Regions from separate parts of the Priestia sp. JSM ZJ58 genome, predicted to be linked through region 2. Evidence: riboswitches for the same ligand, from Rfam matches in the RefSeq annotation. Region 2 holds a riboswitch; the other holds the start of a gene.
What was found. A riboswitch is a leader RNA that binds a small molecule or an ion and turns the genes downstream of it on or off. The one in region 2 is predicted to bind ZMP and ZTP.
Positions count from the first base shown of each region.

Region 1: it holds a riboswitch for ZMP and ZTP, as region 2 does, so the genes downstream of both, ACH6EI_RS20425 (glutamate/serine transporter AimA) here and ACH6EI_RS12380 (phosphoglycerate dehydrogenase) in region 2, are expected to answer to the same signal.

Region 1 is NZ_JBISEM010000001.1:3,955,104-3,966,546, reverse strand. It holds gene ACH6EI_RS20460 (response regulator) at 1-191, opposite strand, end outside; gene ACH6EI_RS20455 (ATP-binding protein) at 196-1,446, opposite strand; gene ACH6EI_RS20450 (glutaminase) at 1,713-2,702, shown strand; gene ACH6EI_RS20445 (alanine/glycine:cation symporter family protein) at 2,806-4,236, shown strand; gene ACH6EI_RS20440 (sodium:solute symporter family protein) at 4,267-5,766, opposite strand; gene ACH6EI_RS20435 (DUF3311 domain-containing protein) at 5,766-5,969, opposite strand; gene ACH6EI_RS20430 (cupin domain-containing protein) at 6,347-6,946, opposite strand; ZMP/ZTP riboswitch at 7,332-7,410, shown strand; gene ACH6EI_RS20425 (glutamate/serine transporter AimA) at 7,467-9,062, shown strand; gene ACH6EI_RS20420 (DUF5105 domain-containing protein) at 9,245-10,291, shown strand; gene ACH6EI_RS20415 (acyl-CoA thioesterase) at 10,443-10,952, shown strand; gene ACH6EI_RS20410 (hypothetical protein) at 11,082-11,234, shown strand; gene ppc (phosphoenolpyruvate carboxylase) at 11,370-11,443, shown strand, end outside.
Region 2 is NZ_JBISEM010000001.1:2,314,500-2,325,942, reverse strand. It holds gene hpaB (4-hydroxyphenylacetate 3-monooxygenase, oxygenase component) at 1-101, shown strand, start outside; gene ACH6EI_RS12395 (DUF817 domain-containing protein) at 250-1,056, shown strand; gene ACH6EI_RS12390 (tubby C-terminal domain-like protein) at 1,112-1,672, shown strand; gene htpG (molecular chaperone HtpG) at 1,703-3,580, opposite strand; ZMP/ZTP riboswitch at 3,791-3,869, shown strand; gene ACH6EI_RS12380 (phosphoglycerate dehydrogenase) at 4,038-5,237, shown strand; gene ACH6EI_RS12375 (hypothetical protein) at 5,371-5,823, shown strand; gene ACH6EI_RS12370 (DUF6143 family protein) at 6,098-6,640, shown strand; gene ACH6EI_RS12365 (hypothetical protein) at 7,350-7,499, shown strand; tRNA gene ACH6EI_RS12360 (tRNA-Ala) at 7,617-7,688, opposite strand; gene ACH6EI_RS12355 (HD domain-containing protein) at 7,795-8,343, opposite strand; gene ACH6EI_RS12350 (GH25 family lysozyme) at 8,570-9,871, shown strand; gene ACH6EI_RS12345 (hypothetical protein) at 10,052-10,282, shown strand; gene ACH6EI_RS12340 (DMT family transporter) at 10,437-11,336, opposite strand.

The DNA.
Region 1 (11,443 bases), 1.6 Mb from region 2:
TCGATCCCATCCCGTCCTGGCATAAGTAAATCGATAAATAAAATATCAATTTGTTTTAAATTTAACATAGAAGCATCTAAAAAGCTTCCGTCGACGACTTCTTCTACAACTTCTCCTAAATCCTCATCTTCAATCAGCTGACTGAGCGTTGAACGAATAGCTGAATCGTCATCTGTAATACAAAATCGCATAAACTCATCCTTTCTGAATTAGATTATGAAGGGGGATTTGAATGATAAACGTCATTCCGCTGTCTTCTTGTGTAGCTTTAATCGTACCTTCAAGCTCTTGAACAATATCTTTTACATAAGAAAGGCCAATGCCAGTAGAGGGGTTTCCAAATTGATCGTATTTTGAGGTGAAACCAGGTTCAAAAATAGCTTTTTCGTACTTCAAAGGCACGCCAGGACCGTTGTCTTGTACATGGAATTCTACATGTTCAGCTTGTCTATGTACCGATAAAACAATCCTTCCTTCATCTTTAATCGCTTCCACTGCGTTTGCTACCAAGTTATTAATGATCGATAAAATGGTATAAACGTGGTAGCTGAAATGTTCCCCGTTTACAGAGGAAAAAAAGGTAATTTGTTTGTGAAGGGAATCGGCATATTTTTTGTTAATGCGTACGATCAGCTCGATTAATTCCTCTGCTTTCATATAATTTTGGAAACTTTCATTTGAAATTGTTTTAGATAAGCCCGCAAAAATACGCTGGTTGTCTTTTTTTACTTCGTGAATATCTCCGGCAATCCGAAGCGCTTTTTTACTGAGCGTTTGGTTTAGCACAGAATGATCTTTTTCTTGCTGATTTAATACACGGTATAAATCGTACGAGGCTTTTGTAATCACTTCTGTATTATGAAGGGTCTTTTTTAAATGAACGGTTTCTTCATAAAGGCTTGTAATAAGCATTAGCATGTGCTCATTTTGTTTGCGAATTTGACGTTCTCGCGACTGTGATTCATAAATTGTCATCATATTAAAAAAGCTAAGTACAATAAAGCTGTGAGCAAAAGCAATAACGGCCATGTCGGATAATGAATCGATATGAATGGTTGTGTGCAAAACGATATACTGCGCAGTTAGTTCGACTATATCAGCAGCTATTTCAATGATGAGTCCAATTAATCCAATCACAATAGCACTATAGTTCATGCGGCTTACTTTAAAAATAAAAAATAAAAGTGCATACGTAAAGTAAAAGAAAAACGTAGGGTAATGCGTATGTGCAGAAGCCGCAAATTGAAAATGATCGAGCGTGATATAATCGAGCATGATGCGAAAGAGAACGACGCTTAAAGCGGTTAACAAGCCGCCAGATAAAACGGTTTTCCGTTTTAAAAGCAATAGGAAAAAGAAAAATGTTGGAGCTCCAAATGTAATTCGAAATGTTTCATTTAACGGATAAAATTTTAGCTCTCCCGCCAGCGGAACAGTAATGAGCATGAGCAATAAAATGTACGGATCTTTTTGAATGAAAGATTTAAAATTCAGATAATTACACCTCCTGAAGTGATTCGTGAATTAGTATACATTGTGACAGCGTCCAGCACAATGGAGAAGAGTGCCAAAGATAAAAATATAATTCCAAAAAGTTTTGTAGGTTTTTGTATGCTCTCGTAGGTTGCATTGTACATTAAAAACGAAAATGAAATCCCGCTTTATGAAAGCGCTTTAAAATAAAAAGTTAATGAAGTGATGAGGTGATTTTAATGAAAAGAGAAATTGAACAGGAAATGTCTTACTTACAGCTCACTGCAAAAGACCGGTTACAGGAGTGGGTGCAACAAATAAAAGAATTTTCGTCAGAAGGAAAAACGGCTGATTACATTCCAGCACTGAAAGGTATGGACTCGTCTCAATTAGGTATTTGTTTGATTGGTGCTGACGGAACGGTTATCCAGTCTGGCGATTATGAAGCGGTATTTACTCTTCAAAGTATTTCTAAAGTCATTAGCTTTATAGCAGCCTGCTTATGCTGCGGCATTCCTTATGTACTAGAGAGAGTGGATGTAGAGCCAACTGGAGATGCATTTAATTCTATTATAAGACTGGAAATGCATAAACCAGGAAAGCCGTTCAATCCTATGATTAACGCCGGTGCTTTAACGGTTTCATCTCTTTTATCTGGGGAGACGGCAAAAGAAAAATTAAGCTATTTGTTTGATGTGATAACAATGCTTACCGGGAAAACACCGCTCATTAATGAAACCGTCTTTGAATCAGAATGGCAAACGTCTCATCGAAATCGTGCGCTTGCCTACTATTTAAAAGAAACAAACTACTTACAAGGAGAAGTAGAAGAAGTGCTAGAGGTTTACTTAAAGCAGTGCTCAATTGAAGTAACGACTGAAGATATTGCGCTGATCGGATTAATTCTGTCATTAGACGGATATCATCCAGTGTTTCACAAACAAGTCATTCCAAAAGAAGTAGCTAAATTAACAAAAGCGCTCATGCTTACATGCGGTATGTATAATGCCTCCGGAAAGTTTGCGGCATTTGTTGGTATGCCAGCTAAAAGCGGTGTATCAGGAGGAATCATGTCATTGGTGCCACCTAATACGAAAAAGCAGTCTCCATTTCCTGACGGATGCGGTATCGGAATTTACAGTCCAGCTATTGATGAGTACGGGAATAGCGTAAAAGGCGTTATGCTGCTAAAAAAAATCGCAAAAGAATGGGATTTGAGTATTTTTTAGCCTATTTACGTACTCTTCATTCGCTTCAATAATATAAACACCAAGAGAAAAAACTTTCATGTTTTGCATTTGTTCTACCAAATTTTTTAATGAGGTGATAGGCATGCAACAAGCAATCGAAAGTATGATTAGCGTCATCAATGATTTTTTTTGGTCGAATTTATTAATTATTTTACTTGTATCAATTGGTATTTATTTTACGATTCGCTCTCGTTTTTTGCAGTTTCGCATGTTGAAAGAAATGGTACTTGTTTTGAAAGAAGGACGAGCGGCTAAAGGTGGGGGAGTCTCTCCGTTTCAAGCTTTTTGCATAAGCATGGCAGCTCGGGTAGGGACGGGAAATATTACCGGTATAGCGATTGCTATTGCTCTTGGTGGACCGGGTGCTGTATTTTGGATGTGGATTATTGCTATTATCGGTTCAGTATCAAGTTTTGTAGAAAGTACACTCGCTCAAATCTATAAAGTAAAAGGGTCAAACGGATTTCGAGGAGGACCCGCTTACTATATGGAAAAAGGGTTAAATAAAAGATGGATGGGCGGTCTATTTGCTGTACTCATTACACTATCATTTGGCCTGGTGTTTAACGCTGTGCAGTCTAATACGATTACGCTGGCATTTGAGAACTCTTTCGGAACGAGCCGCTTGTTGATTGGGATTATTATGACAGTTATATTTGCGGTAATTATTTTTGGCGGGATCAAACGCATCGCCAAGATATCGGAATACATCGTTGTCGTATTAGCCGTTTTATACATTGGAATGGCTCTGTTCATTATCTTTAAAAATATTGATCAAATGCCTGCCGTTCTATCTCTAATTGTGAAAAATGCATTTGGATTTGAACAGGCGCTTGGGGGATCAATTGGTGCAACGTTAATCAACGGAGTAAAGCGCGGACTGTTTTCCAATGAAGCAGGGATGGGAAGTGCTCCCAACGCGGCGGCAACTGCAGTGACGAGTCACCCAGTTAAACAAGGTCTTATCCAAGCATTTGGTGTCTTGACGGACACACTCGTGATTTGTACAAGCACAGCATTTATCGTTCTCTTATCCCCCGCCTATAAGCAGGGACTAAGCGGCATTGAATTAACCCAAGCTTCTCTTAGTACACATATCGGTTCTTGGGCATCAGGGTTTTTAGCTATCATGGTATTTCTATTTGCTTTTAGTACGTTAATTGGCAATTATTATTATGGAGAAACGAATATTGAATTTTTAAATTCAAATAAGATGTGGCTTTGGTCTTATCGTGTAGGTGTTTTAGCGATGGTTATTTTTGGGTCGGTCGCTCAGCTTCAGCTTGTATGGAATTTGGCAGACTTATTTATGGGGATGATGGTAGTGGTGAACTTAATTGCTATTTTTCTATTATCGAAAGTGGCGTTTTCTGCCTTGCATGACTATAATCAGCAGAAAAAGGAAGGGAAAAATCCAGTCTTTTATAAAGATGCGTTAGAAAACAATCAAAATATTGAATGTTGGGAAAGAGAATCGACTTCATCCCCTTCTGAAAAAGAGAATATTATCTAAAAAAAGTTCAGCCAGTCGGCTGAACTTTTTTTATGCGTTTTTCTTTAATTCAGTTTGCGTAGTGCCTTTAGAAAATAATGTTTCTTTCACGCCATTTGTTGCTGCTTTCGTTTTTGCCGAAAAGATTGGATTTAAAATAACAACTACGAGTAGGTTAGATAATAATCCCCAGAACCCTTCATAAAGACCAAATGAATTTCCTGTGGCATGGACGGTAAACGTTACAACCAGCCCTACTACTAATCCAGCAATCGTACTTTCTTTCGATTGATTTCTCCAAAACAGGCTGATAACGATAGCCGGGAAGATTTGTACCATACCGGATACCCCTAGTAACTGTAGGGAAACAAGTGCTTGAGGGAATAATAAACCGAATAAAAGTGCCAGTCCAATAACAACGAAAACCATAGAACGAGTAACCATTGTTAATGTTTTACCCTGTACATTTGGATTAATTAAATCTCTGAATATATTATTTGCAAATAAGTTAGACGCTCCGATAGCCATGATAGAACATGGAATTAATGAAGCAAGAGCAATCGTTGCATAAGCTAACCCTTGGCCAATGCCGCCATATGAATATTGAATTAAGGTTAATAATGCTAATCTAGGATCCGTTGTATCTTGAGGTAATACTTGATAAGCAATAAATCCTAAGAAGATGACTAGAATTAAAACAATATTGTAAAGCGGTAAGAAAATAGCATTTTTACGAAGCGAATCTGCACTTTTAGCAGTGAAAACACCTGTAGCAGCGTGGGCCCACATGAATAAAGCTAAAGCAGATACGAGTGATGCTGTAATAAACCATGGAATGCCTTTAGGTCCTTGTGTTGGGACCGTTAATAGCTGAGGCGCATCCTTTGCAACATTGTCGATCATGTTGCCCCAGCTTCCAAAATGCATAATTGGCAGAGAAACAACCATAAATAACATAATCGCCCATACTAAAATATCTTTAATAATTGCCGTATATGTGGGACCTTTAATTCCGCTGAAAAAGGTATAAAGAGCCACAAGAAAGAATGAAAGAATAACGACAGCTTTTACGTTAATGTAGCCAGTTCCTGCAACGCGAAGAGTATCTTGAATACCGCTAAGCTGAAGATCAATATATGGAATAAGCATCAATACACCTACTATGGCAATTAAAGAGGAGAGAAATTTACTGCTAAAACGTTCTCTGGCATAATCAGCAAGCGTAGTAAGTTTGTGCTTTTTAGCAACAGTCCAAAGCTTTGGAAGAAAAAAGTATGAAATTAAAAAGGCTAAAACAGAGTAAGGGATGGCAAAAAATGCGATGCTTCCTCCCTGATAAGCTGTACTCGTAAGACCTAGGAATGTATAAGCAGTATATAAATCTGCTCCTACTAAAAGCCAGACAAGCAGGCTTCCAAAACGTCTTCCACCTACAGCCCACTCTTCAACTGAGCTTCTAGATGATTTGTCACGTCCCGCTATAAAGCCAATTGCGATAACGACAAGAACAATTGCTGATGTGATTAAAAGTGCTGTTAAATTTCCTTGCATTATTCAATGTCCCCCCAAGATTTTTGTAAACGATAAATAATAAATGTACAAACAGGCGTTAAGAAGACCCATAAAAATAACCATAAATGCAAAAGAGGTAATCCAAAAATAATTGGATGAATGTTATTTACAAAAGGTAAAAAAGCGAATTGAGCAATAAATGGAATGATGAATAAAATAAAAATTATGAATTTTCTGTTCAATTTTACTCCTCCTACTAAAAATTTATCTAACAATGTTCACTATGATAGCAAGTCTGACATGGTAAAGCAATAAGTTTTTTGAAAATTTCGTTATAATCCATGGAAATTTTTTTAGAAAAACAAAAAAGAGCTTATAATGAGAGTATATTTGAAATGATTATGAAAGAAAAAAAGGGGAGGAATCTAAGCGAAGTTGCTCTTGAAGCAAAAAGAAAATGGAAAAGAAGAAATTTAGTTTTGACCGAGAAATTTTTGTTATTTCGATGAGATAAAGTATATTGCTATTGCATCATAAGAAAAGAATTTGTATGTTCCAATAGAGATTCATGGGAAGAATAAAACAGAGCAAATAAAAAAACTAGACAATAAGTGCTTGTCTAGTTCCACCACTCTGTCAATGGTCCTTTGTCGCCATAAACAGGATCTGTTGTAGGAATAGGTACTTGGGCAATTTCATCAAATACGTGAGGGCGATCAGTTTGTTTTCCTGTTCGTAAATTGTAATCCATGCCCTCAGGATAAGCTCCAACCACTTTAAAATCAGCAGTTGACTGCAGACGCATGTGCCCTGTGCCTGCAGGAAGTACGAGCACATCGCCAGCATGCACCACGATATTTTCCCCCATATGTCCACCTAGTTTTAAACGTGCAGATCCGCTAATTACACCTAGTGCTTCATGAGAATTGCTGTGGTAATGGTGGAAATCATATATGCCGCCTACCCAGCTGTTTTTCCAGTTGTGAGAATTAAAAATGCTCTCCACTTTCTCTTTCTTACTAATAAATACGTGTTCATACAACAAAACTGGGAGACGAGGGTGATTTGGAATGGTTCCGTCGTCATCAAAATAAAGAACTTTTACATTTGCATAATTCATAAGCATCCCTCTAACAATCTTTTTTCGTAATTTTCCCTGTTTTTTGCTTGTGTAAACAGAGAAGTTTGCTCGAAGTACTTCATTCGTTGCGAAGTGCATGATATGTAGGTTTTAACGTTTTCCCAAAAGCAGTGTCCCACTTCAAGCGTAGCTAAGTGGTGGGCAGTTCACTTTAGTATCTTTTCTTCATATTGTATATAAGTAAAGGGTCTAGTGCAAGAATTCTATGGATATATAGCTGTTAATTCTTATTTTGTAAATGAATAATATATATTAATATAATTTGTAGAAGGTAATTTGCTCGTGGAGTAAAAAAATTAAATGATAGAGAAAGTTAGGATTTTAGTTCTTTTTGTAATTTAAAAGAGGTTTTCAGAAGGATTATTCGAAATTTTACGAATAATTTATTATTTTTAGAAAAGCAATGTAAATATTTTTGTGTATTGAGTAATAGTAATGAATATTATATACTGATAAAAAATATATTCCTATATGTGACTGGCGCAACATGGATGACCATGGGGGAGCATATAGCGTATAAGCCGCGCGCCTGGGCAAACACTTGAGAAAATTTCGCAAGTGTTTTTTTTATTTTCCTAGGGAAGAGGAGTAGATTTGGATGAGCAATATGCAAAGGAAGATGGGAACATTTGCTTTAACCATGACAGGCATAGGTTCGATTATTGGTTCGGGATGGCTGTTTGGAGCATGGAAAGCAGCTCAAATTGCGGGACCCGCGGCTATTTTTTCATGGGTTATTGGAATGGTGGTTATTTTGACCATTGCTCTATCATATGCTGAACTGGGCGCCATGTTTCCACAAGCAGGGGGGATGGTTAAATATCCTCAGTATTCACACGGATCATTTATTGGGTTTTTGGCTGCTTGGGCTAACTGGATTTCAATCGCTTCAACGATAACAGTGGAGGCTATTGCATCTGTGCAATATATGAGTACTTGGCCGTGGAAATGGGCTCGCTGGACTCATGAATTAGTAGATAATGGCATTTTAACGCCCAAGGGCTTGGCAGTTGCGTCTTTGTTATTATTCGTTTACTTTTTTGTGAATTATTGGACGGTAAATCTTTTTGCTAAAGCAAACTCATTTATTACGATTGTTAAATTGATTATTCCTGGTTTAACGGCAGGGGCTTTATTTTTTGCTGGTTTTCATAGTGGAAACTTTTCAAGTGAGCATGGGGTTGCTCCTTATGGGTGGGCCAGTGTTTTAACGGCAGTTGCAACATCAGGTATTGTGTTTGCATTTAACGGGTTTCAAAGTCCTGTAAATATGGCAGGAGAAGCAAAATCACCTAATAAATCAATTCCGGTAGCTGTAATTGGTTCAATTTTTATTGCTGGAATTGTATACATTATATTGCAAATTGTTTTTATCGGAGCAGTAAGTCCGTCATCAATTGCTGATGGATGGAATCATTTGAATTTTAATTCTCCTTTTGCTGATTTAGCGATTGCACTTGGAATTAACTGGCTAACAATTGTGTTATACGCAGATGCATTTGTTTCCCCTTCCGGCACAGGTGCTACATATACGGCAACTACTTCTAGAATGTTATACGGGATGCAGAAAAATGGATATTTGCCAAAGATATTTGGTACTCTTCATCCACTTTACAATGTTCCGCGCCCAGCTATGTGGCTAAATTTAGCAGCTTGCTTTTTGTTTCTCTTTTTATTTAGAGGATGGGGTGTCTTAGCAGAAGTGATCTCAGTAGCGACGCTTATCTCTTATATTATGGGCCCTGTAGCGCTTATAACATTAAGAAAAACGGCTTCACACTTTTACCGTCCATTTTATTTAAAAGGGGCATCAGTTATTGCGCCATGCGGCTTCGTTTTTGCTTCTTTGACGCTTTACTGGGCAAGGTGGCCGCTTACAGGTGAAGTGATCTTTATTATGGCAATTGGCCTGCCCATTTATTTTTATTACCAAGCGAAAAATAAATGGGTAGGCTTTAAAAAAGAATTTTTAACCGGGGCTTGGATGATTATCTATTTAGCGTGCATGATTTTTATTTCCTACATAGGAAGCGAAAAATTCGGAGGCAAAAATATTTTGCCTTTCGGATGGGATATGGTAGTGATTGCTTGTGTATCATTAGCTTTTTATTACTGGGGAATTAAAAGTGGCAAATCTAACCGATATATGAAAGAAGCTGAACAAATCAATCAAGAAAATTTTCAATCTAAATAAAAAACACGAGCTGATGCTCGTGTTTTTTTTATTTAGATGAGAGGAGAATTTAGACTTAGTTTTTATCAAAATATTGTAAAAAATATAGATTTTAAGGTTTAAGTATTTATATAGAGGGAACCTTTATTTGGGATAAAGTTCTAAAAAAACAAAATAAAGGGGATTAGGCAGCTGTGAAAAAAATGAATGTTTTGGCTTTGGCTTTTGTACTTATGCTAGTATTAGCGGCTTGCAACAGTTCTAAGGAAACGGGAGGATCCACTTCGGCTAAAAATAAGACGATTGAAGCATCCATTGACAGCGCTTCTTATATTTTAGTAGATAGTGATGAAGGAGCTACAAGTGAAGAAAAAGGGCTGTTGAAAGTTGATTTGAAAGTGAAAAATGTATCCAAAAACAGTATATCCTTATCAGATTATGACGGTGTGTATTTATACGAAGGAGATGAACAATTGTCCCCAAAAACGGGAGTGAACAGTCGTGAGCTCGGACTAGAAAACAGTACATCTGACAAGATTGGCGCTGGAAAGCAAAAAAATTTAACGTTTGTCTTTGAAGTCAAAAAAGATAAAAAGTACAAAATTGGGCTTCAGCCAACATCATCTGATTATGATGAAAAAATTGACGAAGTGACATTAACACTGGATACGAAAAAATACGCGAAAAGCTATAATAAGCTGCAAGACCCAGAAAAAGCTCTGCAAGCTTATACAGAAGTCCTTTACTTAAACAAAGAAAACGTAGACTATGATAAATATGTAACAGCAGACAAAACAGCTGTCATAGAAGAACAGAAAAAAGCGTTTAATGAGGAATTAAAAGGTGCTTTTTCTAACAGTTTAACCGACAACGCAAAAAAAGATTTTTTTAACATGTATAAAGATGTTTTAAAAGAAAAAGCAAGCGTGAAAACAAATGTGATTGCGAATGCAAATAATAAAGCCGTAGTAGAAGTGGAGTACACTACTCTTAATTTATCAGACTTATATTCATACGTATCGCAGCTTAAGAGAGCATATACAGATGAAACGAAAGATTACGATACAGAACACTCTGAAGAGTTTGCGGCTTCTAAATTCAAAGATATTGTAAATGAGTTAGAAACGAAAGACGGAAGTCGTCCCCTACGAATTTTTATGGTGAAAGAAGATGGGAAATGGACTGTAAAGTCAAGTGACCTATACAGTGATTCTTTAGGTAAAACGTTTGGATCAAGCTATATTCGATAGACAAAAAAGAGAAGAATTTTTCTTCTCTTTTTTGTTTTCTGTAAATAAATCAACGAGTTTTTTGTAAAGCTAAATTTATCAAAATATGCTAGTATAGGTTCATTCATTCTTTTATTCTTATTATGATAGGCATCAATGGAGGTTCTTACTAATGAAAGCAAATTATTGTAAAGATACAAAGGCCGTTCGAACGAGCCGCATTTTTCCTAATGATATTAATAATCACAATACGTTATTTGGCGGAAAGTTAATGAGTGATATTGATATGATTGCGTCTATTTCAGCTTATCGTCACAGTCGTACAGAGTGTGTGACAGCTTCAGCAGACTCTATTCATTTTCTGCACCCTATTACGCCTCAGGATTCTGTATGTTTGGAGTCATACGTATCATGGACAGGTCGTTCATCCATGGAAGTATTTGTGAAAGTGATTAAAGAAAATTTAAAAACCGGGGAGCGTCAAATTGCAGCCACATCATTTTTAACTTTTGTGGCAATGGATGATGATGGAAAGCCCCGAACAGTACCGGAGCTTATTCCAGAAACAGAAGAAGAAAAATACCTGTTTCAAACGGGGGCAGATCGCGCTGCCACGCGTAAACAAGTGCGTAAAAAAAGCAATGAACTAGCCTCGGTATTGGATTTAGGACAACCTTGGTAGGATAAAAGAGAGGCTGAAAAGTGTTTTAGCTCAAGTGAAAAACGAACCATTGATCAAGATGCTTGATTAGTGGTTCGTTTTTTTTGTTGTGTTAAACGTAGCTTTCGTGTGTGTAGGTACTTCTAGCAGTTGATTGGAGGGCAAGGCGAAGACTCCCGCGGAAAGCGAAGTCTTGCACGGAAACCAACTGCGGTGTCACAAGCGGTTCAGCCTATGTATCCCATTTGTTCGTCTTTAGATTGGATTCATTTCGTTATGTCTCGACCTCTTTTTTATATTTGATGAATCTTTCCTCCTAACCGAGAGGAGGAAATAAAATTATATGAAATTTATTTTCGTTCATGGTAATATGAATTTAATATAATTTTCTAAAAAGTTTAAAAAGTACAACATTTATGAAGAAAGGTGTCGAGTCTAATGGTAACAGTAGAAGCAGCAGAAAGACAAAACAGCAGCACTGCTCTGCGCCGTGATGTAAAGTTTCTCGGTCA
Region 2 (11,443 bases):
GTTTTTTCTTTGGAGAGCCTGTACAGTTAACCAGTTATCTGTACTTATCTTACGATAAAGAGCGCTATGTACAGAGAGTCACCGATTTTTTGAAAAGTTAATGGAGAAAACTGATCTCCGCTGGGTATGATAATTTAGTTGCAAAAACAGCGGAGATGCTTATTGAATAAATTTGAAAAATCTGCAATAATTTTCAGGGAATCATTTCTGTGAAAATACTAAGGAATACTATAAAGATAGGATGTTACAATGAAGCAATTAATCTATTTTGGTTTAGAACAAGCAAAATCTTGTGTTTTTCCTGTTATTATTTTTCTTACATTGGCCATGACAAAAATAATTGAAGTACCGTTTATTTCTAGATATGACCTTATTTTATTAGTCTGTCTAGGAACTCAAGTTTTAATGGTGGCGTTTAAACGAGAAACGCTTGATGAAGTAAAAGTCATTGCAGTATTTCATTTAATTGGACTAGCGTTAGAACTCTACAAAGTTCATATGGGCTCATGGAGCTATCCGGAAAAAGCTTTCACTAAAGTCTGGGGAGTTCCGCTGTACAGCGGATTTATGTATGCTAGTGTAGCCAGCTACATGTGCCAAGTGTGGAGAAGGCTTGAATTAAAGCTTGCGAATTGGCCTTCTACGTGGATTGTCAGTATACTAAGTATGACTATTTACCTTAACTTTTTCACGCATCATTTCATTTACGACTTCCGCTGGTTTTTAAAACTTTTTACTTTACTTATTTTTTATCGAACTTTTGTATATTTTACGGTTAACAAACGTACATATCGCATGCCTTTAGTATTGTCTTTTGTACTGATTGGCTTTTTCATTTGGATCGCTGAAAATATCGCAACATTTTTCGGAGCATGGCAGTATCCAGATCAACAGCAGCAATGGACAATGGTTCATATAAGTAAAATTAGCTCTTGGCTTCTTCTTGTGATTGTTAGTTTCTTGATTGTTGCTTTACTAAAGCATTTAAAAGAAAATCAAAGCCAATTTAAACAAAGGAAGAAATCCAAAGAAACAAACGAAATATATGAAAGATAGAAACATAACTATGTACACGCTGTTAATATGAGGTACAGAAGCTTTGGAGGATTATATGCAAGAATATATCTTTTATCTTCCCTATTTTAAATCAGCGGGGAAGACCGTAGCAGTTACAAATGAAAATGGAGAAAACGTCGGACAGCTTAAGAGAGTGCATAAAAATATGTGGACTAAAAGTATTGATTTTGTAACTCGTGATGGACTTCCAGTTTTAGATTCTATTTCTTGGTTTCCTATCTTTTCCTGCGGCTTAAAGGTACATGTACAAGTTCAATGGGAAGGAAGAACGGTGTTTATTGATCACGTGAAGAAACACCGGTGGGTGATAAAAGAAAGTGGAAAAACAGTGGGGGATCTATTAGGTAAAGGAATAATCAAAAACGAAGGAGCACAAGAAATTAGATGGGGAAATAACGTCTACATGTTAAGTAGTCATGAAGCTGTAGAGGAAGCATGTATTTTTAATCAAAAAAGAGAAAAAGTCGCGGAGTTTAAATCAGACCTTTTTCATTTTAAACAAGGAAAACACTCAATAAGAGTAACAGAAGAACTGCCCGTACCCATTTTTATCGCTTCTTACTATATAACTACTTTTATTATGCCATGCATATAATCAGGCGCAGAATGATTCTGCGCCTGATTTTTATATCATGATTTTACAAATATCATTTGTGAATTCAACGGGATCACTAATAGATAAGCCTTCAATTAGAAGAGCTTGGTTATATAATAAATTTGTATAAAGGTCTAGTTTCTCTTTGTCATTTTCAAATGCATCTTTTAAAGAAGCGAATACATCATGATTTACGTTAATTTCTAACACTTTTTCTGCTTTTACATGCTGATTGTCAGGCATAGCACTTAAAATTTTCTCCATTTCAATCGTTACTTCACCATCAGCTGATAAGCAAACGGGGTGTGTTTTTAAACGTTTAGACGCGCGCACATCTCCTACTTTTCCCGCCAAAGCTTTTTTCATATAGTCAAATAGCTCTTTATTTTCTTTTTCCTCAGACTCATTGAGCTGTTCTTCTTCTGCTTCAATCCCTAAGTCACTGCTTGAAACAGATTTAAATTCTTTTTCTTCGTACGTCATTAACATTTTAATCGCAAATTCATCGATATCTTCTGTAAAATACAGAATTTCGTATCCTTTATCTGCAACCAATTCTGCTTGAGGAAGCTTTTCAATTCGGTCGTACGATTCGCCTGATGCATAATAGATATACTTTTGATCCTCAGGCATGCGCGATACATACTCGTTTAGTGTTACGAGCTTTTTCTCTGTAGAAGAATAGAATAAAAGCAGGTCTTTTAATACATCTTTGTTGCTGCCAAAGTCACTGTAAACGCCGTATTTTAGCTGGCGGCCAAATGATTCATAAAACTTCTCGTACTTTTCACGTTCGTTTTTAAGCAAGCTTTTTAATTCGTTTTTGATTTTCTTGCCGATGTTTTTGGCAATCAGCTGAAGCTGGCGGTCTTGCTGCAAAATTTCACGTGAAATATTAAGAGATAAATCTTCAGAATCTACCATACCTTTTACAAAGCTAAAGTAGTCTGGAAGAAGATCTGCACATTTATTCATAATTAAGACTCCGTTTGAATACAGTTCAAGCCCTTTTTCAAATTCTTTTGAGTAGTAATCAAACGGACTATTTTCTGGAATAAATAAAACAGCATTGTAGCGAATCGTTCCATCCACATTAATATGAAGGTGAGTGAGCGGTTTATCAAATCCGTAGCGCTTTTCTGAATAAAACTGCTCATAGTCTTCTGAAGTCAATTCATTTTTATTTTTCTTCCAGATCGGTACCATACTGTTGATAACTTGTTCTTCTGTATAATCTTCTAGCTCGTTATCAGAACCTTCTTTAGGCCGTTTTTCCGTTATGTCCATTTTAATCGGGTAGCGGATAAAGTCTGAATACTTTTTAATGATTTCTTTTAAACGATACTCTTCTAGATACTCATCATACGTTTCATCTTCTGTATTTTCTTTAATTTTTAAAATGATTTGAGTCCCAACCGTTTCTTTGTCGCAAGGTTCGATTGTATAACCATCAGCACCAGTAGATTCCCATTTATAGGCTTCATCGCTGCCTAACGCTTTACTAATCACCGTTACGACATCTGCCACCATAAACGCTGCGTAAAACCCAACGCCGAATTGGCCAATAATCGTGTGTCCGTCCTTTGTTTCATTTTCATTTTTAAACGCAAGGGAACCGCTTCGCGCAATTGTGCCCAAGCTACTTTCAAGCTCTTCTTGCGTCATGCCAATTCCAGTATCCGTAATGGTTAAGGTACGGTTAGTTTTATCGGGTGTTACTTTTATGTAATAGCTTTCTTTGTTAAAACGCAAGGAGTCGTCTGTTAAAGCTTTGTAATAAATTTTATCGATTGCATCGCTTGAATTTGATAGAAGTTCTCTCAAAAATACTTCTTTTTGAGAATAGATGGAATTAATCATCATCTCTAATAATCGCTTTGATTCGGCTTTAAATTCTTTTTTTGACATAAGAAGTTCTCCTTTCCAAATAGGGCTTACAAAATAATTAGCACTTGAATAGATAGAGTGCTAATCACTCTTTTTATTTAACATGTATTAGGGTATTTGTCAATATATTAGGAGATTCACCAAAGAGATTAAAAATTAGACTGAAAAAAGCAAACTTTTAAAAAAAGGTTGAACGTTCTGAAAGAGTTTGCTAGAATATACTTAATTTCAAAGACTATATGTGACTGGCGAAACGCGGATAACCGTGAGGAAGCATATAGTGACGTAGCCGTTCGCCTGGGCAGAGGTAAGGGATTAATACATATCTCTTACCTCTTTCTGTTTAGGGGGAGAGGATATAGAAGTTATCAGACATGTAGGCTAAAAAACCAGACTTTTAAAAAAATTAAAAATGAAGTTCCTTTATCCAAAGGTAAAAACATGTAAAACTACGATGATAATCAGAGGAGAGTACAAAATGAGCACATTAACATTAGAAAAAGTACAAACAATCAAAACATTAAACAACATTGCACAAAAAGGTCTAAATGTTTTTAATCAAGAAGGTTATCAAATTGACAACGACAGCGAAAATCCAGATGCGATTGTCGTGCGTAGCTTTAACATGCACAGCATGGCATTTGACCAAAATTTAAAAGCTATTGCACGAGCTGGAGCAGGGGTTAACAATATACCGGTGGACGCTTGCACGGAGCAAGGTATCGTTGTATTTAATACGCCAGGAGCTAATGCAAACGCAGTAAAAGAAATGGTTTTAACTACAATTATGGCTTCTTCTCGTAACTTATTTGCTGGAGTTGAATGGACAAAAGGATTAGACGGCCAAGGTGATCAAATTCCTAAGTTAGTTGAAGCAGGTAAAAAACAGTTTGTTGGAAAAGAAATCAAAGGTAAAACATTAGGCGTTATTGGTTTAGGTGCAATTGGTGCTCTTGTAGCAAACGACGCGCTTGATTTAGATATGGACGTAATTGGTTTTGATCCATTCATTTCTGTTAATACAGCTTGGAATTTGTCTCGCAACGTACAGCGTGCAATGTCTCTAGAAGAACTATTTGCAGCATCTGACTATATTACGGTTCACGTTCCATTAACGGACGATACAAAAGGTGTTTTCAATAAAGAGACGTTTAGCATCATGAAACCAGATGTTCATATTTTGAACTTCTCACGCGGTGAGCTTGTAAACGAAGAAGATATGAAAGCTGCTCTTGAAAGTGGAAAAGTTGGTCGATATATTACAGATTTCCCAAATCAAAATGTCTTGAACATGAAAAATGTTGTGCCAATTCCTCATTTAGGGGCATCAACTCAAGAATCAGAAGAAAACTGTGCGGTAATGGCAGCACGTCAAGTGAAAAATTTCTTAGAAACAGGAAACGTTAAAAATTCAGTGAACTTCCCGAATGCATCTCTTCCTTACACTGGGAAAAAACGCGTAGCTGCTTTCCATCACAACGTACCAAATATGGTAGGACAACTTACGCAAGTATTCTCAAACTACAATTTAAACATCGCAGATATGGTGAACAGAAGCCGCGGTGAATATGCGTATACAATGATCGATATTGACAATCAAGTAAGTGACGAGATTGTGCCTGAGCTAGAAGAAAAAATTGGTCAAATTGAAGGAATTATTACAAGTCGTATTATCTAATTTGGTTATCATCCTATTTTAGTGTTTCAGCCCTAACTTTTCTAAGTTAGGGCTGTTTTTACATGGTGCTTATCCTCATATCATTTCCTTCATTCCCATAGCATATAGAAATACCTTTAAAGAGGTGAACGTTTTGTCAGGAGAAATGATAGGAATTTTGATAGGGTCGCTCATCGCGCTGGCAGGAACTTTCATTACGTCTGTCGTAGCTATAGCGATGTCGAAAGAGCAATACAAGCAAGAGCTTCGCAAAGCATTTATCCAAAAGAAAGTTGATGCCTATACCCATGTGTGTCAGGTTATTTTAGCTATAAAAAATGATTTACTGACAATAACCGTTTCTTCAGCCGGCTTAAACTGGACGGCTCAATCTATTAACAAACTAGCAGATGTATGTATTACGGAAGGACTGTGGATCGATGAAGAAGACAGCAAAAAGCTGGAGGTTCTGCAAAAGCAGCTTTCAAAGTTTGTATTGGATGAAATAGAACTGTCTAGACATGATATCCTCACAACCTGTTATGAAATTATTGAGTATTGTGAAAAAAAGGTAAAGATTCTTCATTTTATGACTACAAAAGAATAGGTGATTACTACTTTAAGAAGGGATAGTAGACGGATAAAAAAAGCATCGGAATATAAAGTCAAAAAACAATCCGTTTATACACCAGCAGTCGACGAGGGCATTAGTAAGGAAAGGGCCAAGGGGAAATTTTTTGTAAAAACGATAGAAAAAGATAGGCTCAGTACCGGGTCTATCTTTTTGCGTTTATATAAAGATTAAATATATTTATATATGCATGTGTCCAAGCATTTACAGAAAAAACTCCTAAAATATAGTCCAGAAAGGAGACGATTGTATGTCAAATTACGAGTCGAGCAAACCGTATATTAAATCCGTTAATATACCTAATCCTTTATATCAATCGTTAAAAGGAGACTATTTTGTTGGACAAACTGAGCCTATTCGTTTTGGCGGAAACAGAAACGCTTGGGGCGGATTAGTGAACCCTTCCGGCTCCGGAGTAGATTTATTTGTGAATGCTTTTACTATCACTAACTATTCAAACGAACCTTTTACTGCTGAAATTTGGTTTAATTCTATCCCCCCTGGAAAAGGAACAACTTCAGATAATGTGAGTCCAGCAAATACTACAATACGTTCAAAGCCAAAAGGGAAAATTAAATTTGCAGAAATGGTAAAAGGCGTTCCTGCTAAAGGGGTAAACGTATTTAACCGTGTTGTTCCGCCGAAAAGTACATTAGTAAGTGATGAAGACGGCAAATTTATCTTTCCAAACAACGGTTCATACGTTATTTTCTTAGTTTCTCCAGGAAATAAAGAAATCGAAGCTGAAATTGCATATGGATGGTTCGAGAAAAAACGTAAGAAGGACTGTTAACTGAATAGGTCTTAGCGATTGTATGAGAAGTGTATGAGCTATTTCATATTTAATACAGTTCTTAACAAACGGTAAGTGTTTATGAAAAGAACTTTACAGTAGCATCCAAAGTTCTTTTTTATAGCTTGCGTTTTTTCGTTTGATTGTAGATATAACTAAAGAAAAACAAGCAAACGTATAATTCCGATTACGCAAGCGATTTGAACGGCATTTAAAGAAGTTGAGGACTCAAGAAGCAAAGCGATAATACATAAGTAGAATGAAGTAACTTTTTTGTCCAGGATATAAGCATGCTTAACATCTCACGTTCATGTCTACATTCACATTATCTTAAGTTTCAATTCATACTGGCTTCATATAAATGAATCATACTGAATGTATTAATGAAAGATACGAGGTGAAACAATGTTAAACAAGCTTTTTAGACTATTTACACAAGAAACCGAGATATCTAAAGATAAAGAAGGAGATCTCCAAGAAGAGAACGATTTTAACGAAGTTTGTGATGATTATTTCATTATAGATGAGTATTAGAAACCCTATAAAACGCTGCAAAATTTCAAGGATTGATTGAGTATATCTGTACAACCAGTAATCGTACAAGGATCGTAAAGGTATACTTTTATGGCCGATTAATATTGATAAATTGCTTTTTACATGAAACAATGCGAAAAAGATGGGCACCCTAAAAGCAAAAGGAGGGGATAGAATGAGCAAAGAACCAAACGATGAAACAAGTGAAGGGCTGAATCAGCTTTTTGAAATCATCAATGCAAAAGGCGACGAGGGCGAACTTAGAGAAATTGTAAGCAGGAGCAGTGAAAAGAATAATTATAAAAATCATGAGGATCAATCGTAAAAAGAAAATAAAAAACCTCTTCATGAAAATCATGAAGAGGTCAGATGAAATAGTATTACACCCATTCCATCCGGCAGAGTTTTAAAGTGTTTTAAACTCTTGATGCGACTGGTTTTATGGAACTGATGGGATTCGAACCCACGACCCCTTGTCTGCCAGACAAGTATTCTCCCACTGAACTACAGTCCCGCTTATGTAGAGTCTTTATTGCCTGTTGACTCTACTATATTTTAATACGTATGACGCACGTTCGCAATAGTTATTTTCAGTGTTTTCTAATTTCTTCATATGAATATTAACTTCTAAAAAAATCATTTACTTCTTGTTTGTACGTATTAAAAAAACTTGGAATTTGGCTTGGTTCCAATCCTTTTTCAGCGTATTTGCTGATGGACTCGTAGTACCATTTCTGTTTTTCGAATCCTCTTTTAAAACTATTCCAAATCGTATCTCCTTGCTGATCGTAGCTTTCTTTTAAAGACCGTAAATTGTCTAATTTATCTGCTACAATTAAAGATTTCACTTCAAGAGAACCAGTTTTCACAATTTGAATTGTATGCTGTTTACGTTCTTCCCAGCTTTTTGATTTGTTTTCTGTATGAGCTTCAACAATCCCTGCTACCTCTAAACCAAATCTTCGTACAATTTCTTCGAGTGTTACACTTGTATCTTCTACAGCATCATGCAGATAAGCTGCTGCAATTACTTCTTCACTAAAACCTGCTTTTTCTAAAATATTACCTACGTTAATAGGATGAACAATATAAGGTGTATCGGAAAGCTTGCGCATTTGGCCGGTATGAGCGTGTTCTGCATACCTACGTGCTTCTTTTATTAAAGACATCATATTCCTCCATTTTTTATACAGTATATCTTCATATTATTAGTATAAACGAATATAGCTCTTCTAACGTTATGAAATTGCACAAATTCATTTCTTATAATAAGGTAAGGCTACCAAAAGCCCTTCTTATTGTACGGTTTTTTATAAAGCCTAATATCTATTTAATAGGCCTGTATCAGTTGCCATTTCCTTTTTTATTCATAGTTTGTATGAAGGAGTGATAGCAATGCAAAACCGTAATAATCAAAATATTAAGGTCATTGATGTTTCTCATCACAACGGAACAATTGATTGGGCAAAAGTGGCGTCGGATGGGGTAAAAGGCGCGTATATTAAATTAACAGAAGGCACAACCTTCTTAGATAAAAAATCATATGATAATTATATAGGAGCAAAAAATGCAGGTCTAAGTGTAGGCTTTTATCACTTTGCTCATGCTGATAATGATCCTATTGCAGAAGTTAATTTCTTTTTAAATAAATTAGGCAGCATGAAGGTTGATTTGCCTCATTGCTTAGATTTGGAAGAAAATAAAGGGAAAACAAAAGCGCAGGTCACAGCCTTTGCAGTTAGATGGATGGAATATATTGAAAGGAAAACAAGCATTACGCCTATTCTTTACACCGGGTATAGTTTTATTAAATCCAATTTTACAAGCGCCGTGGCAAGATATCCGCTATGGATAGCTCGTTACAGTGGAAGTAACCGTTCCAAGGGGTTTACTAATCCAGGTGATACGGCCATTTGGGATAGATGGTCTATGTTTCAATATACAGATCAAGGAAAAGTAAACGGGATTAAAGGCAATGTTGATATCAATGAAATGGATCTGGATTTCTTTAATAGTATTAACACAGGGGTGACGGTGGTGGAAAATAATCAGCCATCAGCACAATTGCAGCAAGGTGATAGCGGACTAGCTGTAAAAGAACTGCAGCAAAACTTAATTAAATTAGGATTTGAGCTTTCCCAGAAAGGAACCGATGGCCAATATGGCAGTGAAACTGTTGCAGCTGTTAAAGCTTTTCAAGAAAAGTATGGATTAACGTCAACTGGAAAAGCTGATGAGAAAACATTAGCTAAAATGATGGAATTGCTTAAGGGTGTAAGTAATCCTATAGAAGAATCATTACCAAAGGTTACTTCACTCGGAGATAAATATTCTTTTCAAGTAAAAGCGAAGAAGGATATTGGAGTCTACAAATATGCGAATGTAACAGAGAATTTCAGAACTATAAAAAAAGGCACGGTATTTAGCGTATATGGCTATACGAGTGCAGCATGGGCTGTTCCAGGCGGATTCGTGCAAATGAAAGACGTAGAACCTATCCCAGTTACAATTAAAACAGGCGGATTAAGTAAAGACATGGAAACAGAGTTTCGTACTTTCTTAAAAAATGAAGGAATTGACAGTGAATTAAACGTACATGCAATAGGTAATCCGTCAGCTGAACTCACAGCAGCTGGACTGGATTTTGTAAAAGTTAAGCAGTTTTTAGATAAAAAAGGCTGGTATTACAAGCAATAAAACCCCGCTCTGAAGAGTAGGGTTTTATTTTGAGGTTTTATAAAAAAGAAGAGCAGACATCAATTAAGTAATTAAAATATGTTCTAAATAACAAATTAGGTGGCAACAAAAAAGTTTTTATGTATAGTCGACCTCTAACAGTCATATTTTTAGTCAACGACTCATGGAGGGTGAATGAATATGAAAAATACGCAGATTCGAATTGAAACACTATCCTATCACTATGAAAGCATTATGGTGAATGATGAAGTAGAGCGTGCGATAAAAAGTATTGAAGTGACGTATCGAGCATATAAACATAACCACGTTTTAAACGGACACGTAGTACTTTCAGGAGAAGAGATTTACGATCTTCAGCAGCTGACTCACGCAGTGGCTGGGAAAATAAAAGCAGAATTAGAAACTACATAAAAAAGCGCCTTTCTTTAAATTTCAAACATTAAAGAAGGGCGCTTTTTTATATTAATTATTAATTAAACTGCAAAAAGAAGAAATTAAAGTATGTTCTAAATAAAATATATAAATAAAAACATAGCATCTAAGAGAATTCCCTAAGCCATACGCATTACCTTTGCATTGTGAACATTGTCTCTTTTACCACTACTTTTCTTTTACTATGTGTAAGCAACACGCCGCATAACGTAATGATGCTTCCAGCAATGGAAGCTGCACTCGGGATATCTTTTAAAAGCAGCCACGCTAAGAAAAAGGACAGCGCAGGAGTTAAGTAAAGAGAGATGGCAGCCTCAGCAGAACCTATACGCGATGTCAGATAAGCGAGTACCATATAGGGAATAACGGTTGGAAATAATCCTAAATATATCACGCTTATTGCTGATCTGACAGAGATATACGCAAGTTCCGTTTCTAACCCAGGTAAAAAAACAAGCATAGAAATTGCAGCTCCCCAAATACTGTACGTCACAAAAGAAAGGAAACCATATTTTTTTAATAAATTTTTTTGACATACTATATAGACGCTTTCTGCAAGGGCAGCTAGCAGAACCAGTAAGATTCCATTAACTGAGTGTACAAAATTTTCTTTGCTGAAGGTTAAAAGTACAATACCAGCAAAGCTTACTGCAGATCCAATCCATTTTCTTTTTCCGAACTCCTCCTGAAAAAGAAAAATAGCTAAAAGCGAAGAAAAAATAGGAGTAGTCGAGATCAGTAAACTCGCAATACCCGCACTTACCGTTTTTTCTCCAATGTTTAAGGCCGTGTGATAGACGGTAAAGCCTAAAAAACCGAGCGCTAAAAGAAGTGGAATATCTTTTATATCAGGCAAGGACATGCGTGTGGCTATTGCAATAACTAACAGCACTACAGAAGCAATACTTAACCGAACAAAAGCGAGGTGCTGAGGAGAAAACGATTCCAGCCCTATTTGAATAACTGGAAATGCTGAAGCCCATAAGCTAATCATCAGTATATGTAAGAACACCAGACTAAACGTTAATTTCATACCTATTCATCTCCATTTTTCATTTTGAATCCAACCAGTATCTATTGTGGTTCCCATGTTAATAAACATTTGATAAAATGTCTTCAACCAGTTTAAAAGCAATTAAC